One region of the Streptomyces sp. NPDC020747 genome, then DNA from elsewhere that is predicted to be linked to it. Evidence: riboswitches for the same ligand, from Rfam matches in the RefSeq annotation. Region 1 holds a riboswitch; each other region holds the start of a gene.
What was found. Region 1 has a riboswitch for cyclic di-AMP ahead of ACH4YP_RS21875 (C40 family peptidase). Riboswitches for the same ligand answer to the same signal wherever they lie in the genome.
Positions count from the first base shown of each region.

Region 2: another riboswitch for cyclic di-AMP. It lies ahead of ACH4YP_RS01895 (C40 family peptidase); the one in region 1 lies ahead of ACH4YP_RS21875 (C40 family peptidase).
Region 3: another riboswitch for cyclic di-AMP. It lies ahead of ACH4YP_RS26075 (transglycosylase SLT domain-containing protein); the one in region 1 lies ahead of ACH4YP_RS21875 (C40 family peptidase).
Region 4: another riboswitch for cyclic di-AMP. It lies ahead of ACH4YP_RS02430 (peptidoglycan DD-metalloendopeptidase family protein); the one in region 1 lies ahead of ACH4YP_RS21875 (C40 family peptidase).

Region 1 covers NZ_JBIRTJ010000008.1:96,968-100,697, reverse strand. Annotated here, with positions in the region: gene ACH4YP_RS21890 (hypothetical protein) at 1-108, shown strand, start outside; gene ACH4YP_RS21885 (ATP-dependent Clp protease proteolytic subunit) at 415-1,050, shown strand; gene ACH4YP_RS21880 (hypothetical protein) at 1,058-1,366, shown strand; cyclic di-AMP (ydaO/yuaA leader) riboswitch at 1,705-1,916, shown strand; gene ACH4YP_RS21875 (C40 family peptidase) at 1,920-2,393, shown strand; gene ACH4YP_RS21870 (DUF6328 family protein) at 2,484-2,969, shown strand; gene ACH4YP_RS21865 (ATP-binding protein) at 3,004-3,447, opposite strand; gene ACH4YP_RS21860 (helix-turn-helix domain-containing protein) at 3,711-3,730, shown strand, end outside.
Region 2 covers NZ_JBIRTJ010000001.1:465,984-469,713, forward strand. Annotated here, with positions in the region: gene ACH4YP_RS01890 (acyl-CoA dehydrogenase family protein) at 1-288, shown strand, start outside; gene ACH4YP_RS01895 (C40 family peptidase) at 409-1,887, opposite strand; cyclic di-AMP (ydaO/yuaA leader) riboswitch at 1,983-2,155, opposite strand; gene ACH4YP_RS01900 (glycosyl hydrolase family 95 catalytic domain-containing protein) at 2,375-3,730, opposite strand, start outside.
Region 3 covers NZ_JBIRTJ010000010.1:194,903-198,632, reverse strand. Annotated here, with positions in the region: gene ACH4YP_RS26085 (CocE/NonD family hydrolase) at 1-540, shown strand, start outside; gene ACH4YP_RS26080 (DUF5959 family protein) at 641-1,561, shown strand; cyclic di-AMP (ydaO/yuaA leader) riboswitch at 1,918-2,082, shown strand; gene ACH4YP_RS26075 (transglycosylase SLT domain-containing protein) at 2,086-2,820, shown strand; gene ACH4YP_RS26070 (HAD family hydrolase) at 3,098-3,730, opposite strand, start outside.
Region 4 covers NZ_JBIRTJ010000001.1:592,412-596,141, forward strand. Annotated here, with positions in the region: gene ACH4YP_RS02425 (DUF6250 domain-containing protein) at 65-814, opposite strand; gene ACH4YP_RS02430 (peptidoglycan DD-metalloendopeptidase family protein) at 1,014-1,934, opposite strand; cyclic di-AMP (ydaO/yuaA leader) riboswitch at 1,939-2,103, opposite strand; gene ACH4YP_RS02435 (alpha-galactosidase) at 2,399-3,730, opposite strand, start outside.

The DNA.
Region 1 (3,730 bases):
CACCCCCTGCCACCGCCGATCACCGACCCGGACGCCATCGCCCACCTCGACATACGACGACGCGACCGCCTCGGCGGCACCCTCCACGAGTACCAGCATGCGGCCTGACCTGCACGGACGAGGTTCTCGGCAGGGACAGGGCCACGTGAGCGCGTCGTTCACGAAGCGCGTCCATGTCCACCGAACCCCGAGGACCTGCGCGCCGCCTCCGATCACCTCACGGTTCTGCTCGGCTTCGAGGACGACGCGGCTGCCTGAACACACCGGATGGTCGTGAGAGAAACCTGCTTCACGATCAGCGTAAACACGGTCTGGCCTGCTGTGATCTGTGGATCAGCAGAATCTGCTCCCCATCATCACGTCATGTACGTCCTGTACATTTCCTACAGACCCCCTCCCGGAGGAGCATGTGCCATGACCCGACCGTCCGCCCGCCATGTCCTGCCCGAGTTCACCGAACGCACGAGTTCGGGGAGTCGGACCATGGACCCGTACTCGAAGCTGCTGGAAGAGCGGATCGTGTTCCTCGGGACGCCGATCGACGACGTCTCGGCCAACGACGTGATGGCGCAGTTCATGCACCTTGAGTACCAGGCGCCCGACAGGGACATCTCGCTCTACATCAATTCGCCCGGCGGCTCGTTCAGTGCGATGACGGCCGTCTACGACACGATGCAGTTCGTCAGCTGCGAGGTGGAGACCATCTGCCTGGGGCAGGCGGCGTCGGCCGCGGCGGTGCTGCTCGCGGCCGGCACACCGGGCAAGCGGCACGCACTGCCGGGCGCCCGTGTGCTGATCCACCAGCCGTCGTTCTCCGAGCCCGTCCAGGGACAGGCGTCCGACCTGGCCATTCAGGCCGACGAGTTGACGCGTACCCGTGAGCAGCTGGAGGAGATGCTCGCCCGGCACACGGGGCAGAGCCGGGAGCGGATCGGCGCCGACATCGAGCGGGACAAGATCCTGGACGCGCGGGCGGCACTGGAGTACGGACTGATCGACCGGATCGTCGCGAGCCGGAAGTCCACCCAGAGCGCACGCGGCGCGAGGTGAGCGGCCGATGCTCCCGCCCGAGTTGCCGCCGCTGCCGGCCCTGACCCGCGCCGAGGCCGAGCTGATCGACCGTTACCTCGAAGTGGTCGACCTGCTCGGCCGGATCAACCCGGCCCACTCCGGGGACACCTACCGGGGACTGCGGGCGGCCCAGGCCCTGGTGGGCAAGGCCACCGCACTGCGTGACGCGCTGGCCCTGATGCACCAACGCGGCGAGCACGAGGTGCACGCGCCGACCCTGGCGCGGGCGCTGCGCGTCCTCGACGGTGAGCGCCGAGCGGGCCGGATCGCGCTACCGCCGCGCTCCGACAGCTGACGTACCGCCACGGACCCGGCGTCACGCAGGCATCTGACGAGACGTCCGGGTCAGGGTTCAAACGGACCGAAAGGCGTACCACCGGACAGCGTAGGCAGAGCTGCTTCCACAGGCCCGTGGAAGTTGCTCGACCTGCGTAGCCTCCGTGCGGAATGAGACGTTCCGGTGCTGGTACGAGGGTCGTCGACCCCCTCGACGCCCTCCCGTGGGAATGGCTGTCCACCCGAACGGGTGAGTGGTGAGTAAGCCCACAAATCGCCGATTCCGCTCGGCTTTTGGGACATCAGTGCGTCAAGATCCCTTCCGACGACAAGCCCCCGCCACAAGCGGCGGGGCGATCCGGGCGGACGCCGAGTCCTGCCGCCGCCCGGATGACCGGTCGACAGAAGTGGATCGGCAGGAGTGGAGGACCCAGGCACGACGGGTCGCCGGAACGGTCACGCCATGACCGGGCCGAGCAGCCCTTGGGGTGAAGCCGCGTAAGCGGCCGGGCAACTTCGCCAGCCCGAATCCGACAGGTCATCCTTCACAGGCGGCTGACGAAGGGTTGCGCATGACTGCGCTCAATCGTGTCCCGTCGCTGTTCACCAGGGCCGGTACCGCATCGGCTCTCACGATCGCCGCTGTCGGCGGCGGCCTCGTGGCCCCCGGATTCACGTCCGGCGCGGAAGCGGCCACACCTGCGACGAAGGCACTTCAGGTAGCGGCCTCCAAGAAGGGCTCCCCTTACAAGTACGGGGCCGTGGGGCCCAAGCGCTTCGACTGTTCCGGCCTCACGCTCTACTCGTTCAAGAAGGCGGGCAAGTCCCTGCCGCGTACGGCCGCCGCGCAGTACAACAAGACGAACCATGTCTCCGCTTCGAACCGCAAGCAGGGAGACCTGGTCTTCTTCCACTCGGGCCGGAACGTGTACCACGTCGGCATCTACGCCGGGAAGGGACGGATCTGGCACTCCCCGAAGACCGGGGAAGTGGTGAAGCTCCAGAAGATCTGGACGAAGAGCGTCTGGTACGGCCGGGTCAGGTGACCCGCCCGGGAGGTGGCCGCGGTGATCGCCGCGGCCACCTCCTGGGGCCCGGAACGTGATATTCGCGGCTGAGTGGTTACTCCTACACTCATGGGCGAACTGCATCACCACGAGGAGCGCGACGAGACCCGGCTCGAACGCGCCGACCGCAACTTCAACGAACTGCTCCAGGAACTGCGGGTCACGCAGACCGGGGTGCAGATCCTCTTCGCCTTCCTGCTCACCCTCGCGTTCACCCCGCGCTTCCCCTCCCTGGACACCTTCCAGCGCGTCACGTACGTCGTCACGCTGCTGCTCTCGGTACTGGCCGCCGCCCTCTTCACCGCCCCGGCCGCGCTCCACCGCCGACTGTTCCAGCAGGGCGCCAAGCCGCAGGTCGTGAACGCCTCATCGCATCTGGCCCAGATCGGCCTCGGCGTGCTCGCACTCGCCCTCTCCGGTTCGGTCCTGCTCGTCGTGGACGTGGCGACGAGCCGGGCGGGCGGGATCGCGGCCGGCGCGACCACCCTGGTCGTCTGCGCGGGGCTGTGGGCGCTCCTCCCCCACCTGATCCAGGGCTCCGCCGACAAGGACTAGCGGGCGCCTTCACGCCACCGGTGGGGCACGGCCCTCAGTCGGCTGTCACGGGCTGCACCGGTGCCGTCCAGGGCAGCATGATCGAGACCGTCTTGCCGCCCTCCCTGGTGGGCCGGACCGTCAGCTTGCCGCCGCACTCGACCGTCAGCCAGCGGACGATCACCATGCCGCGGCCGTTGTCCTGCTGGACGGCCGCGGGCAGACGTTTCGGGAAGCGCGGGTGGCTGTCGGTCACACCGATGCGCAGCCGTTCGTCGCGGTCGAGTTCGATGTCCACCGTGAAGGTGGGTGACTGCCCGAACGTGTGTTGTACGGCGTTGGTGGCGAGCTCCGAGACGATGAGCCGGACCGTGTCGGCCGTCTCCGTGTCGGATGGAAGTCCCCATTCGGCCAGCACGTCGGTGACGTACGTGCGGGCGGCGTAGACCGAGGCGGGATCGCTCGGCAGAGTGACGGATGCTTCCTGGTGGTCTGCCATGGCGAGGTCGTCCCTTTCCCACGGGACCGGAGTCCGACACGAAGCGGATGACTTCGAGTACGGTCCCGGACTGGTGCTTGCGCCAGAGTGCCACTACCTCGGCGTTCGTGGTGCCGATCCACCGAGATATGCATATATCTGTCGCTCGAAGCGGTGAACTCTGCGACGGCCGACCGTATTTGGGCGGGCGGCCGGTTTGTCCTCTACGGTCGGCGTGACGCCGGACGATATAGCGCCGGCGCGACGGTCGGAAGGAGACGGCCATGCAGTACGGTCCCGCTGT
Region 2 (3,730 bases), on a different contig from region 1:
CTCGAACTCTCCAAGGGCACGCTGCTCGCCTTCCACCTGGGCCGGATCAAGGACGACCGCGGGCTGCGCCCCGAGCAGGTCAGCTTCGGCAAGCTCAACAACACCCGCAACGCGCTGGAGATCTGCCGGACCGCCCGTACCGTCCTCGGCGCGAACGGCATTTCGCTGGAGTACCCGGTCATGCGGCACGCCAACAACCTGGAGTCGATCCTCACCTACGAGGGCACCGTCGAGATGCACACCCTCATGATCGGCCAGGCGCTGACGGGCCAGGCGGCCTTCCGTTGAGCGGACCACGACGGCCGGAGCCTTCGTCGTCACGCGACGCCCTCGGCCCTGCAGTCCTGCGCTCGGCGGTGACGCCGCGGCGAGCGCAGGACGACGGGTCAGGCGTGCGGTGACACGGGGTCAGGCAGGCCGGATCACACTGTGGATCGCCGGTTCCCCGGCCCAGTGGATCGACTCCTCGCGGATGACCGCCCCCGGGCTCGGCGCGTGGACCATCATGCCGTTGCCGCTGTAGATGCCGACATGGCCAACGTGCCCGTGGAAGAGGATCAGGTCGCCGAGACGGATGTCGGAGAGCGGGACCGCCATGCCGGCGACCGCCTGATCGTGCACGGTACGCGGGAGTGTGACCCCCGCCGCCTTCCAGGCCGCCTGGGTGAGGCTGGAGCAGTCGTACGAGCCCGGCCCCATCGCTCCCCACACAAAGGGCTTGCCGATCTGCGCACGGGCGAAGTCGACCGCTGTCGCCGCCTTGCCGCCGTATGCCGGGGTCGATCCGCCGTAGCCGGGGGTCGCAGCGCCGTAACCCGGACTCGCAGCCCCATAAGCCGGGTTCGCGGCGCCGTATCCCGGGTTCGCGGCACCGTCCGAACCGATCGGCAGGCCCGTGCCCATCGGCGTACGGGCGTCGATGGGCGGAGCCATACCGAAGGACAGGTCCGGGCCCATGGGCAGATCCATGCCGAATGACGGAGCCGGAGCCGGAGCAATCGACGGAGCCGGAGCGGTGGGCAGGTCCATGCCGAACGTCAAGTCGGGGCCGCCCAGGGCGTCGACGGACAGCTGCGTGCCGAAACCGGCCGGCTGCGGCTGCTGCGCTTGGGGCTGGGGCTGCCACCACTCGGCCTCGGGCTGGCGGTAGCCCTGTGCCTCGCCGGTACCCCAGGCGGTCTCCGCCGACGGAGGTTCGATGGCCGCCACCGGCGCGCTCCGCCGGGCGATGTGCGCGGAGAGCAGTTCGCGGGCCTTCGCGAGCTTGCTCTGGTTCCGCTGCTTGGACGTCTTCAGCGACTGCCGCGGATCGGCGGCCGGCGCGGAGGGGATCGCGGGCAGAACCTCGGTGGCGTCCTGACGCGACCGCGGCGCGGCCGGCAGCGCGGCGATGGGACCGGCCGTCAACTCCGCCACGGGTCGGGCGGCTGTCGCGGCGCCTGGTCCGGCCGTCAGCTCCAGGAGGGGTTTGCCCGCCGCTTCCAGCGCACGGTCGGGCGACCGGTCGGCCGGACGGTCACCGGGGCTCCTGGGCCGGGTTCCGGTCTGGCCGCTCTGGCCGCGGTCCGGCATCCTGTCGGGCGGCAGCACGGCGGGGATGAGGGGCCCCAGTTGCGAACGTCCCACGTCGAACCATTGCTTGGCGCGGTCGTTCAGAGCGGGGGCAGGGGCGGCGACGGCGTCGGCGCGGCCACGTCCGGTGTCGGGCCCGGGCGTCATACGCTCGCGCGGGCGCCCCGAACTCATGGCCCGGGTCGCGTTGTAGTTCCCGCTGACGGTCTCCGCCTGGTCGTACAGGCTGCTGATCCGCTGCTGGACCTCTTCGCGACTGGGCCCGTCGTCCCCTCTCGCGGGCGAGGAGCCGCCGGCCGAGGAGTAGAGGTCCACCGAGGTGGCGGCCGCCGTCGCGAGGGCGGGCCGGGGTATGCCCGGGAGGTTGCTGCCTCCGGGGCGCGGGGTTCGTTCCGGCGCGATGGGAGCCGTACTCCTTCCGTGCTCCGCCTACCGAGTTAGCTGTCGGGTTCGGGCGAGGAATCCGGAAGGTATGCCCTACGGCCCTTGCCCTGTCGGGCGGTTGGGCCGATTCACCCCAAAGTTCGGTTGGGTCCCCGGTTCCGGTCGCCGCGAGGGCCACCGGATTCGGCGGAGGCCGCGCGACCCGGCGAGGTTCACCGGAGGGAGTCGTGCGTCCTGTCCGTCAACTTAGCCAACATGTGCACCTCATGTGAAGATTGAAGAGCGAAGTGTCCGATATATAACTGTGACCTTCGTCGTACCGGGTCGAGATATCGCCGGACTTCGGCGACTTCTCATGGTTCGCCACCTCTGACCGTCCCGGCTACTCCAACTGCTCCCACCGCCCCCGCTACTCCTGTCACTCCTCCAGCGAGAGGGCGAAGACATGGGCCCTGGCCGCCCCGGGGGGCGCGGTCAGTGTGATCGCGGTGAACTGCCTGCTCGCGTCGAGTTCGATCATCTGATGGAAGACGGCCGCCTTGGTGGCCGACGGCCCGGTGCGCGTGTGGATCTGACCCGTGATCACCGCCTCGGTCTCGCCGTACTCGGGGCCGGACGCCAGCCAGTTGGTGAGCGGGATCGGCGCGGCCTCGCTCGTTCCGTCGGCGTACCGGACCACCGCGGGGACGGTCACGGCCGCCGTGTCGCCCGCGCCGAGCACGTGCAGCTTCGCGAACGCACGTCGCGCGCCCGGCGGGACGGCGATCTCCTGCCCGCCCGCCACGAGGTTGTTGTTCGTCCCCTCACTGCCGTTGGTGAAGAGGAAGGCGATCCCGTTGTCCGTCGTCTGCCCGGTCTGCGGGAGTTGGGCCATGGGGTACGTACGGCCGGTGCCGTCGAAGTCCCCGTCGCCGTAGTACATCTCGGTGGTGATGCCGTCGTTGTCGAAGTGCCCGGTGAGATCGAGCTGGGTGACGGTTCCGCTCTGCGGCGGTTCCGGCAGTCCCCACGGGTCGGCGGGCACGGTCACCTTCACCGGGGCGATCCTCAGGTCGGGCCGTGAGCCGGCCGGGTGGATGACCGCCTCCGCGTCCCGTGCCAGGTCCAGTTCGACGACGCCGTCGCCGAGGTCGCGCCAGGCCGGTGCGGGGCCGCCGACCCCGGAGACCGTGAGCCGCCCGCGCAGGGAGTGGCGTACGCGGCACGGTTCCCCCGCGAGACTGCGTACGCGGACCCAGCGGGTGGTGCCGCCGCGGCGGACGGCGCTGACGAGGAACGCGCCCTGGGTGCGGAAGTCGTGCAGCGTGACGTCCTTCCACGCTCCCGGGACGGCCGGGAAGACGCGGATGGTGTCGCCCCAGCTCTGGCAGAGCATGTCGTGCAGGCTCTGCGCGGCGGACAGCGGTGTCTCGATGACCGGACCCGCCTCGTAGTACATGGTGTTGGGCTGTACGAACCGGTCGACCAGCTCCCTCAAGTACGTCAGCGCGTCGTCGCCCCGGCCCAGCTGGGCGGTGATCGAGGCGGCGCCGGTGAAGCTGTAGCCGCGCAGGGCGCCCTCGAAGCCGATCCAGTGGTTCAGCGACCGCTCGATCAGGTCGCGGTGCTCGGGCTGTTCCCAGTTGACCGAGTAGAGCGGGTAGACGGAGAGCATGTGGGAGTAGTGCCGGTGGGACTTGGCGAAGGGGACTCCGGCGCCGATCATGAAGCCGTTCTCGTCCACCGGGTAGTCGGTCAGCTTCTCCAGCACCTCCCGCCATTTGGGCGCCAGTTC
Region 3 (3,730 bases), on a different contig from region 1:
GTCTCCTCCGCGTACTGGCCGTGGATCTGGCCCCAGCCCGGTTCGGAGGCGGGCTTCACCCTCACCCCTTCGGGGAGCGTGCTGGAACTCCCGCTCCGCGCACAGGAGTCGGACCCGTCCGTCTCCTTCGAGGAACCGGAGGTGGCGGAGCCCATGGGGGTCAACTTCCCCGCGACACTGGACGAGCCACGCCCCGAGCGTCTGGTCGTCCGCGATGTCGCCAAGGGCGAGTGGCGCCTGGAGGTGGACCCGCGGTACGGAGGCACCCGGGTGTATCCCGACGGCCTCGAATTCACCGAGGAGGCCCTGGACACGTACACGATCGTCGAGTCGGACCCGCTGTCGGCGAGCGCCCGCTCGGACTGGTTCGTCCGGCTGCACCGACCGGACCTCCCGTGGGACGCGAGCGTCGAGTCGCACTCCGAAACAACCTGCGACGAGGCGGACTTCATCACCTCGAACGAGGTGATCTGCAAGGACGGTGACGAGGTGGTGTTCCACCGCACCTGGGAGAAAAGGATTCCGCGGACCGCGGGCTGAGCTCGTACGCTCCCCGCATGACGGCGAACGCGTACGTGGGCCCCACGACCGCAGTCGCGCGTGTAGGTCCCACGACCGCAAACGCGTATGCAGGGACCCCATGACCGCGTACGCCTATGTGGGGCCCGAAGACATAAGGGAGGCAGCCCGGCCTGGCGGGGGCGGCGCCCGGATCCGGACCCCGGCCGACCTCGACGCCTTCCTGTGCGCCCGCCCCGCCGACGAACTCGCCGAACCGTTCACCTTCGTCGTCGACGCCTCCCTGACCCTGCGCCTGGCTCCACGCCGCTCCGAACACGTGGCCTGCGCGGACGGGAAACCGGTGCGCGCCGCCGGGGAGTTGGGCTTCGCACGGACCTCGTCCGGCTGGGCGGTCACGTACGCGAGCAACCAGTCCACCGGTTACTGCCCCGACCCCGAGTCGTGGCGATCGCTCGCGGCGGCCCTCACCCGCGCGGGCATCGACCGCACCGGCGCCCACACCGGCGGCTACACCCACCCGATCACCTACCGCCGCTGCCCGTCCTGCTCCGGATGGAACTCCGTGCAGGACGCCCACTTCGTCTGCGCCCTGTGCGACGCCGACCTCCCGGCCGACCACCGCACCGGCCCGACGGACCTCGCGCTCCTCGCCGACGAGGAGGGCAACTCGGTCAGGATCACGGTCCTCGGCCGGCACCCGCTGATGGCGGCGGGCCTGGCGGCCGAGATCGTCGTGGAGACGCCTTTCGTCCGTGGCCGCCTCGAACTCGCGCTGTGGCGCCGCCGACTTGAGGCCTGGGGGCGCGCCCTGGACGCCGCGTCGGACCGCGGCGAGGACATCTCGTGGATGACGGTCGAGGGAGGACCGTCGATTTCCATTCGGCTTACGGGAGAACGGGATTGCCCCGAGGTGATCGTGGAGGACGACACGATTTCCATGGCCACCGTGTGCGTACCCGTCGATCTTCCCCGGAACTGGATCGACAGCCACCGGCAGAAACTGCGTGACGTACTGACCCTCTGGAACCCAGAAGACTGACTCTCCGGAACTCCGAAGGGCAGCGAGAACGTTTACGGACAAGTAGCACCTTATGCCGACTGGGCGGACATCCAGACTCCGCCCGACTTGCCCGTATTACGCACTGGACGCACTTAATTCCCTACCTGCACCAGTGAATTGGGTCACGTCCGCTCGGGGCCGCCGATTTGCCAAGTCGGCCGATTCACCTTTGCTCAAAGCAAGTTGAACTTCACCTTCCGAATGGATCAAGAATTCCCATCTGCCCTGAACAGGCAAATGGCATAGCCATGCGAATTCCGGGCTTGTTCACGGCATGTGCTCTCGCATACGTTCACGTCACTCCGGATGGACCGCCTAATCCTGCCGCCGCCCGGAGATCCCAACCATCCATTCACTCGCGTACGGCAGGAGCGGGGGACCCAGGTAGGCCGCCGGTCCGGATTCCGGAACGGCTCGGGGTGAAGCCGCGTGCAGCATGCGGCCGGGCAGCTCCCGCCCGAACCCGACAGCTCACCTCGCAGGCGTCGGAGAGGAAACGCGCCATGGCCGCACGAGGCAAGCACCGCCGCACCAGAATGAACACCCTCACGCGCGGCATCGTCGCCGCGGGAACCGGCGGAGCCGCGCTCGCGCTCCCCCTCGTGGGGGCGACCGGCGCCCACGCCGCACAGCCGACGCAGGCCGCCCAGGTCGCACCGGCCGCGGTCCCGCAGGTCTCGCTCGTCACGTACAAGGTGGTCGCGGGCGACACCCTGACCAAGATCGCCAAGAAGCACTCCACGAGCGGCGGCTGGCAGAACCTGTACAAGGCCAACCGCGCGGTCATCGGCGACGACCCGGCGGTCATCCGCCCGGGCCTCAAGCTGACGGTCGGCACGAAGAACGCCCAGACCTCGGCGAAGACGGCCACGGCGACCAAGGCGTCCACCGTCACCCCCGCCGCCGCGAAGACGTACTCGAACAACCTCGACGGCTGGATCAGGGAGTCGCTGGACATCATGGCCCAGCAGGGCATCCCGGGGTCGTACGACGGCATCTACCGCAACGTCATGCGCGAGTCGTCGGGCAACCCGCAGGCCATGAACAACTGGGACTCCAACGCCGCTGCCGGCACGCCGTCGAAGGGGCTCCTCCAGACCATCGACCCGACCTTCAACGCCTACCACGTGGCCGGCACCTCGATGGACCCCTTCGACCCGGTCGCCAACATCACGGCGGCGTGCAACTACGCCGCCGCGAGGTACGGCTCGATCGACAACGTCTTCGGGGCCTACTGAGCGGGCCGGCATCGGCGGGGCCGATATCGGCCCCGCCGATGCCGGGCGGGCCCGCGGCGAGGGGAGCCGACCTCTCCGCGGGCCCGCCGCCATGACTTCTCCCGGCGAAGAACTAGGGCCCTTCTGATGGATCTCCGTGGGAGAAGGAGCGGCGGTCGGTGCGTGCGATCGGCGTGCGGTGTGGAGGGTCATGTGGCGGAGCCACCTGGCCCTTCGCGCCGTGCGGCGAGCGTGCGTGCCGGGCGTCGCGACGCCGCGGAGATCCATCAGAAGGGCCCTAGGGCCGCCGCGAGTCGAAGAGCCGTTCCAGCACCACCGCGATGCCGTCCTCCTCGTTCGACAGGGTCACCTCGTCGGCCACCGCCCGGAGTTCGGGGTGGGCGTTGGCCATCGCGACGCCGTGGGCCGCCCAGTCGAACATCGGGATGTCGTTGGGCATGTCACCGAAGGCGATCGTGGTGGCGGGAGTGAGGCCGAGGTGTTCGGCCGCCAGGGCGAGACCCGTCGCCTTGGTCACGCCACATGGCTGGAGTTCGACGGTGCCGGGGCCGGACATCGTGACCGTGGCGAGGGAACCGACCGCTCCGCGGGCCGCGGACGCCAACTCGTCGTCGGACAGCAGGGGATGGCGCAGCAGCACCTTGCTGATGGGTTCCGTCCAGAGGTCGTCGCGGCGCAGGACACGTACCGCGGGCAGTGTCGGGTGCGGCATCTCGTACCCCGGCTCGATGAGCGTGAGTCCGTCGACCCCGTCCTGGTCGACCGCGGCGTACACGTCACCGACCTCCGCCTCGATCTTGCCGAGCGCCGTCTCGGCCAGCTCGCGGTCGAGGGTGACCGACCAGACCATGCGCTCGGCGCCGGCGTCGTACAGCTGCGCCCCCTGACCGCACACCGCCAGTCCCCGGCT
Region 4 (3,730 bases), on a different contig from region 1:
GGTTGACGCGCGGTGAGATAAGCCACTCGTCAAGTGTTGGTCAATCCCGGAATAAGGGGCTCGATCAAGGACGTTGTCGCAGCTCCCGCACCCTGAGGTCCGTGATCCTGAAGTGACTCCACACGGTCCGGAACGCGAAGTGCCCGCTCGTGTAGGGCTCTTGGTCCACGAAGTCGAGGACGAGTCGCCCCTTGTTCCACCACTGGACCGTCGAGCCGTTCGAGACGATCCGGACCCGGTTGGGTTCGTTCGCCGTGAGCAGAGGCTCGGTGTAGTCGAGGACGAGCGGCCGCACACCCGCCTGACCGACGTAACGGCGCAGCCTGGTCGTGGTGTTGGTGTTGGCGCCGTATCCGGCGTAGTACGTCGTGAGGTGGTCGTACTCGTCGAGCGCGCCGCCCCGGTGCGTGGCGAAGAGGTCCTCCGGGGAGCGGACGTCCGTGGCGTTCCAGAAGTTGTTGAGGTCCGAGACCCGGTCGTTGGCGCCGCCCTCGGAGACCGGCGTGGCCGTGTACTCCAGGACGTACGGCCCCTTGAGTTCTCGCCTGAACCAGACCGTCGCGCCGCTCGGCACGTCTATCTCCAGGACACCCCGGGACGCGGTGACGCTGCCGCCGTCCTGCAGCTCCGTCGCCCACTGACCTAGACCGTGCCGGAAGTCGTCGCGGGCGATGAGCCTCCCCGGACGGTTCTCCGCCGGACGGTGCCGCCCCGGCCGGTGCCGGGCCGCCGCGCCCGCCGTCCGCGCGGGAACGAGCGCCGCGAGTGCGGCACCGGCAGCCAGGGCTCCGAACGCTCTGCGTGTGGTCGTCATGAAGACCTCCATGGCATCGAAGGCGCGCAGAAAGCGCTTGCCGAGATCACTGTGTCCCGGCTTCCGCACCCCTGTCGACACATCGCCCGGCCATGCCACAGAACCACAACACCGAAGACCGGACCCCGGGGATCACAGGGTCCGGCCTTCGGAGACTAGCTCGGAGCGGTACGCCGCGCGGGGCGTGCCTGGCGTGGGGTCAGACGGAGACGCCCTTGCCACGCAGGTACGCCAGCGGGTCCACGTCCGAGCCGTAGTCCGGGGTGGTGCGGATCTCGAAGTGCAGGTGCGGGCCGGTGACGTTGCCCGTCGCGCCGGAGAGGCCGACCTGCTGGCCCTCGGTCACGGCCTGCCCGGCCGAGACGGAGAGGGAGGACAGGTGGGCGTACTGGGCGTAGTGGCCGTCGGCGAGCTGGATGACGACCTGGTTGCCGTACGCGCCGCCCCAGCCGGCCGAGACGACCGTGCCCGCGCCGACGGACTTGAGGGACGTGCCGGTCGGGACCACGAAGTCGACACCGGTGTGGTACCCGCTGGACCACATGCTGCCCGACATCTTGTACGGGGTGCCGACGCCCGCGCCCGCGACCGGCAGCGTGAAGCCGGCGGCACTGGCCTCGGCGGCAGCCTTGGGAGCGGCGGCGGCCTTCGGGGCCGCGGCCTTCTTCGCGGAGGACTGGGTGGCCTTGGAGGCGCCGGAGTCGGAGCTCGAAGTGGCGGCGGCCTTGCCGATCGCCAGCTTCAGGCCCGGGTGGATGAGCGCCGGGTCGCCGCCGATCACCTTGCGGTTGTCCTCGTACAGCTTCTTCCAGCCACCGCTGACGTCCTGCGTGTCGGCGATCTTCGACAGGGAGTCGCCCGCACGCACGGAATAGGTCTTGGCCGCGGCCTTCTTCGCCTCGGCCTTCTTGTCGGCGGCGGCAGGCGCCGATTCGGCTGCCTGGTTCGCGACATTGGAGGCGCTCGCCACGGAATCCGCGGCGGACTGCGGAGTCGCGGCATACGCTCCGGTCGCACCGAGCAGCGGAAGGGCGAGCGCCGCGCCGCCGGTTCCTGCGACGGCTATGGAGCGGGTGAAACGCTGGGACTTGGGACGGCGGTGCTTACCCTTCGCGGGCATGGCGAATTCCTCTCCGGCGCCTGCGAGGTGAGCTGTCGGGTGCGAGCTGGAGATGCCCGGCCGTGTTTGCGCACGACTTAACCCCTAGCCGTTCCGGAGACCGGAACAGGCGTTCTACCTGTGGGTCCCCCGCTCCTGCCGTGTACGGGTGGGTGAGCGGATTCCGGGCGGCGGCAGGATTGGGCGTCCGTCCGGATTGGTGGCGAACGTAAGCGACATGAAGACGCAGGAACAACCTCTGGGGTTTCCTGTGTGCCCCGTTCTCTTGATCCCTGACCGAAATGACGGTCACCCTGCGTAAATCAGGGATCCTCCCCGTTTGTTAAATCCCTGAAAACGCAGCTGAATTACGTGAACATGGCGACAGCGGACCGTCACGAATATGACGCTGCTCACTGGACACCGCCCCAGCAGCCTTTATCCCAGAGCGAGTTGGAACTTAGGCTCCATTACGGACACAACAGTCAGATGCGACGCAGCCGGAGAACTGCCGCATCAAGGTCACCGTGCAGCCCCGTCCGCAACCCGTGATGCAACAGCACCGCACCTCGGTGGACTTCGCCCGTTTCGAGGCATTCGTACGCCGCCGCCGGGTCTAGTCCGCTCAGCCGCACCGGAGCGACCGGCTCGCCGTAGTGCTGGGCCTGCAGCCAGGCGAGGACGACGACGTCACCGTCGCGCGAGTACTGGACTGCGCTCAGGCCACCCTCCGGCGCCCGCAGCCGGTGAAGGTCCCCGCCCTGCACGACGGGCCGGATCTCCTTGTAGAGCTCCACCCACGTCCGCGCCTCGGCCAGCTCCTCGTCGCTCCACCGGGTCAGGTCGCCGCCGACGCCGAGCACTCCGGCCATCGCGCTCACGAAGCGGAAGCGCAACGAGCTGACGCGGCCGTTGAGCTGGACGTTCGGACTGTCGGTGACCCAGGCGGCCATGGCCCGCGCGGGATGCACCTGGCTGAAGCCGTGCTGGATGGCGAGCCGGTCGAGCGGGTCGGTGTTGTCCGAGGTCCACACCTGGTCCGTACGCGCCATGATCCCGAGGTCGATACGGCCGCCGCCGCCCGAGCAGGACTCGAAGGCGACACCCGGGTGAGCCGCCCGCAGCCGGTCCAGGAGGCGGTACAGGGCGTGCACATGGTCCACCCAGAGCCGCTGCGGGTAGGCCTCGCCGGGCCACCCCGCGTCGGTGAAGCAGCGGTTGAAGTCCCACTTCACATAGTCGATCGGCGCACTGGAGAGCAGCGTGTCGAGCTTCTCCCAGAGGTACTCCTGGACGTCCTCACGGGCGAGGTTCAGAACGAGCTGACTGCGCAGCTCCGTCCTCTTTCGTCCCGGTTGGAACTGCACCCAGTCGGGGTGCGCGCGGTACAGCTCGCTGTCCGCGTTGACCATCTCGGGCTCGACCCAGATCCCGAACTGCATCCCCAGCGCGTGCACCTCGTCGGCGAGGGGCTTGAGGCCGGCCGGGAAGCGGTCGGGGTTGGGCGTCCAGTCGCCGAGCCCGGCCCGGTCGCTGGTGCGCGCCCCGAACCAGCCGTCGTCGACCACGAACAGCTCGACCCCCATCGCGGCGGCCCGCCGCGCCAGCGCCCCCTGCTGCTCCTCGGAGATGTCGAACTCCGTGGCCTCCCAGGAGTTGTAGAGCACCGGCCGGTGCTCGTCCGCGTCCGGGATCACGTACGCGCGCTGGTAGGCGTGCCAGGCACGGCTCGCGCCGCCGAATCCGCCGTCGCTCCACAGCCCCGCGAAGACGGGTGTGACGAAGCTCTCCCCCGGCTCCAGCCGCAGCAGCCCCGA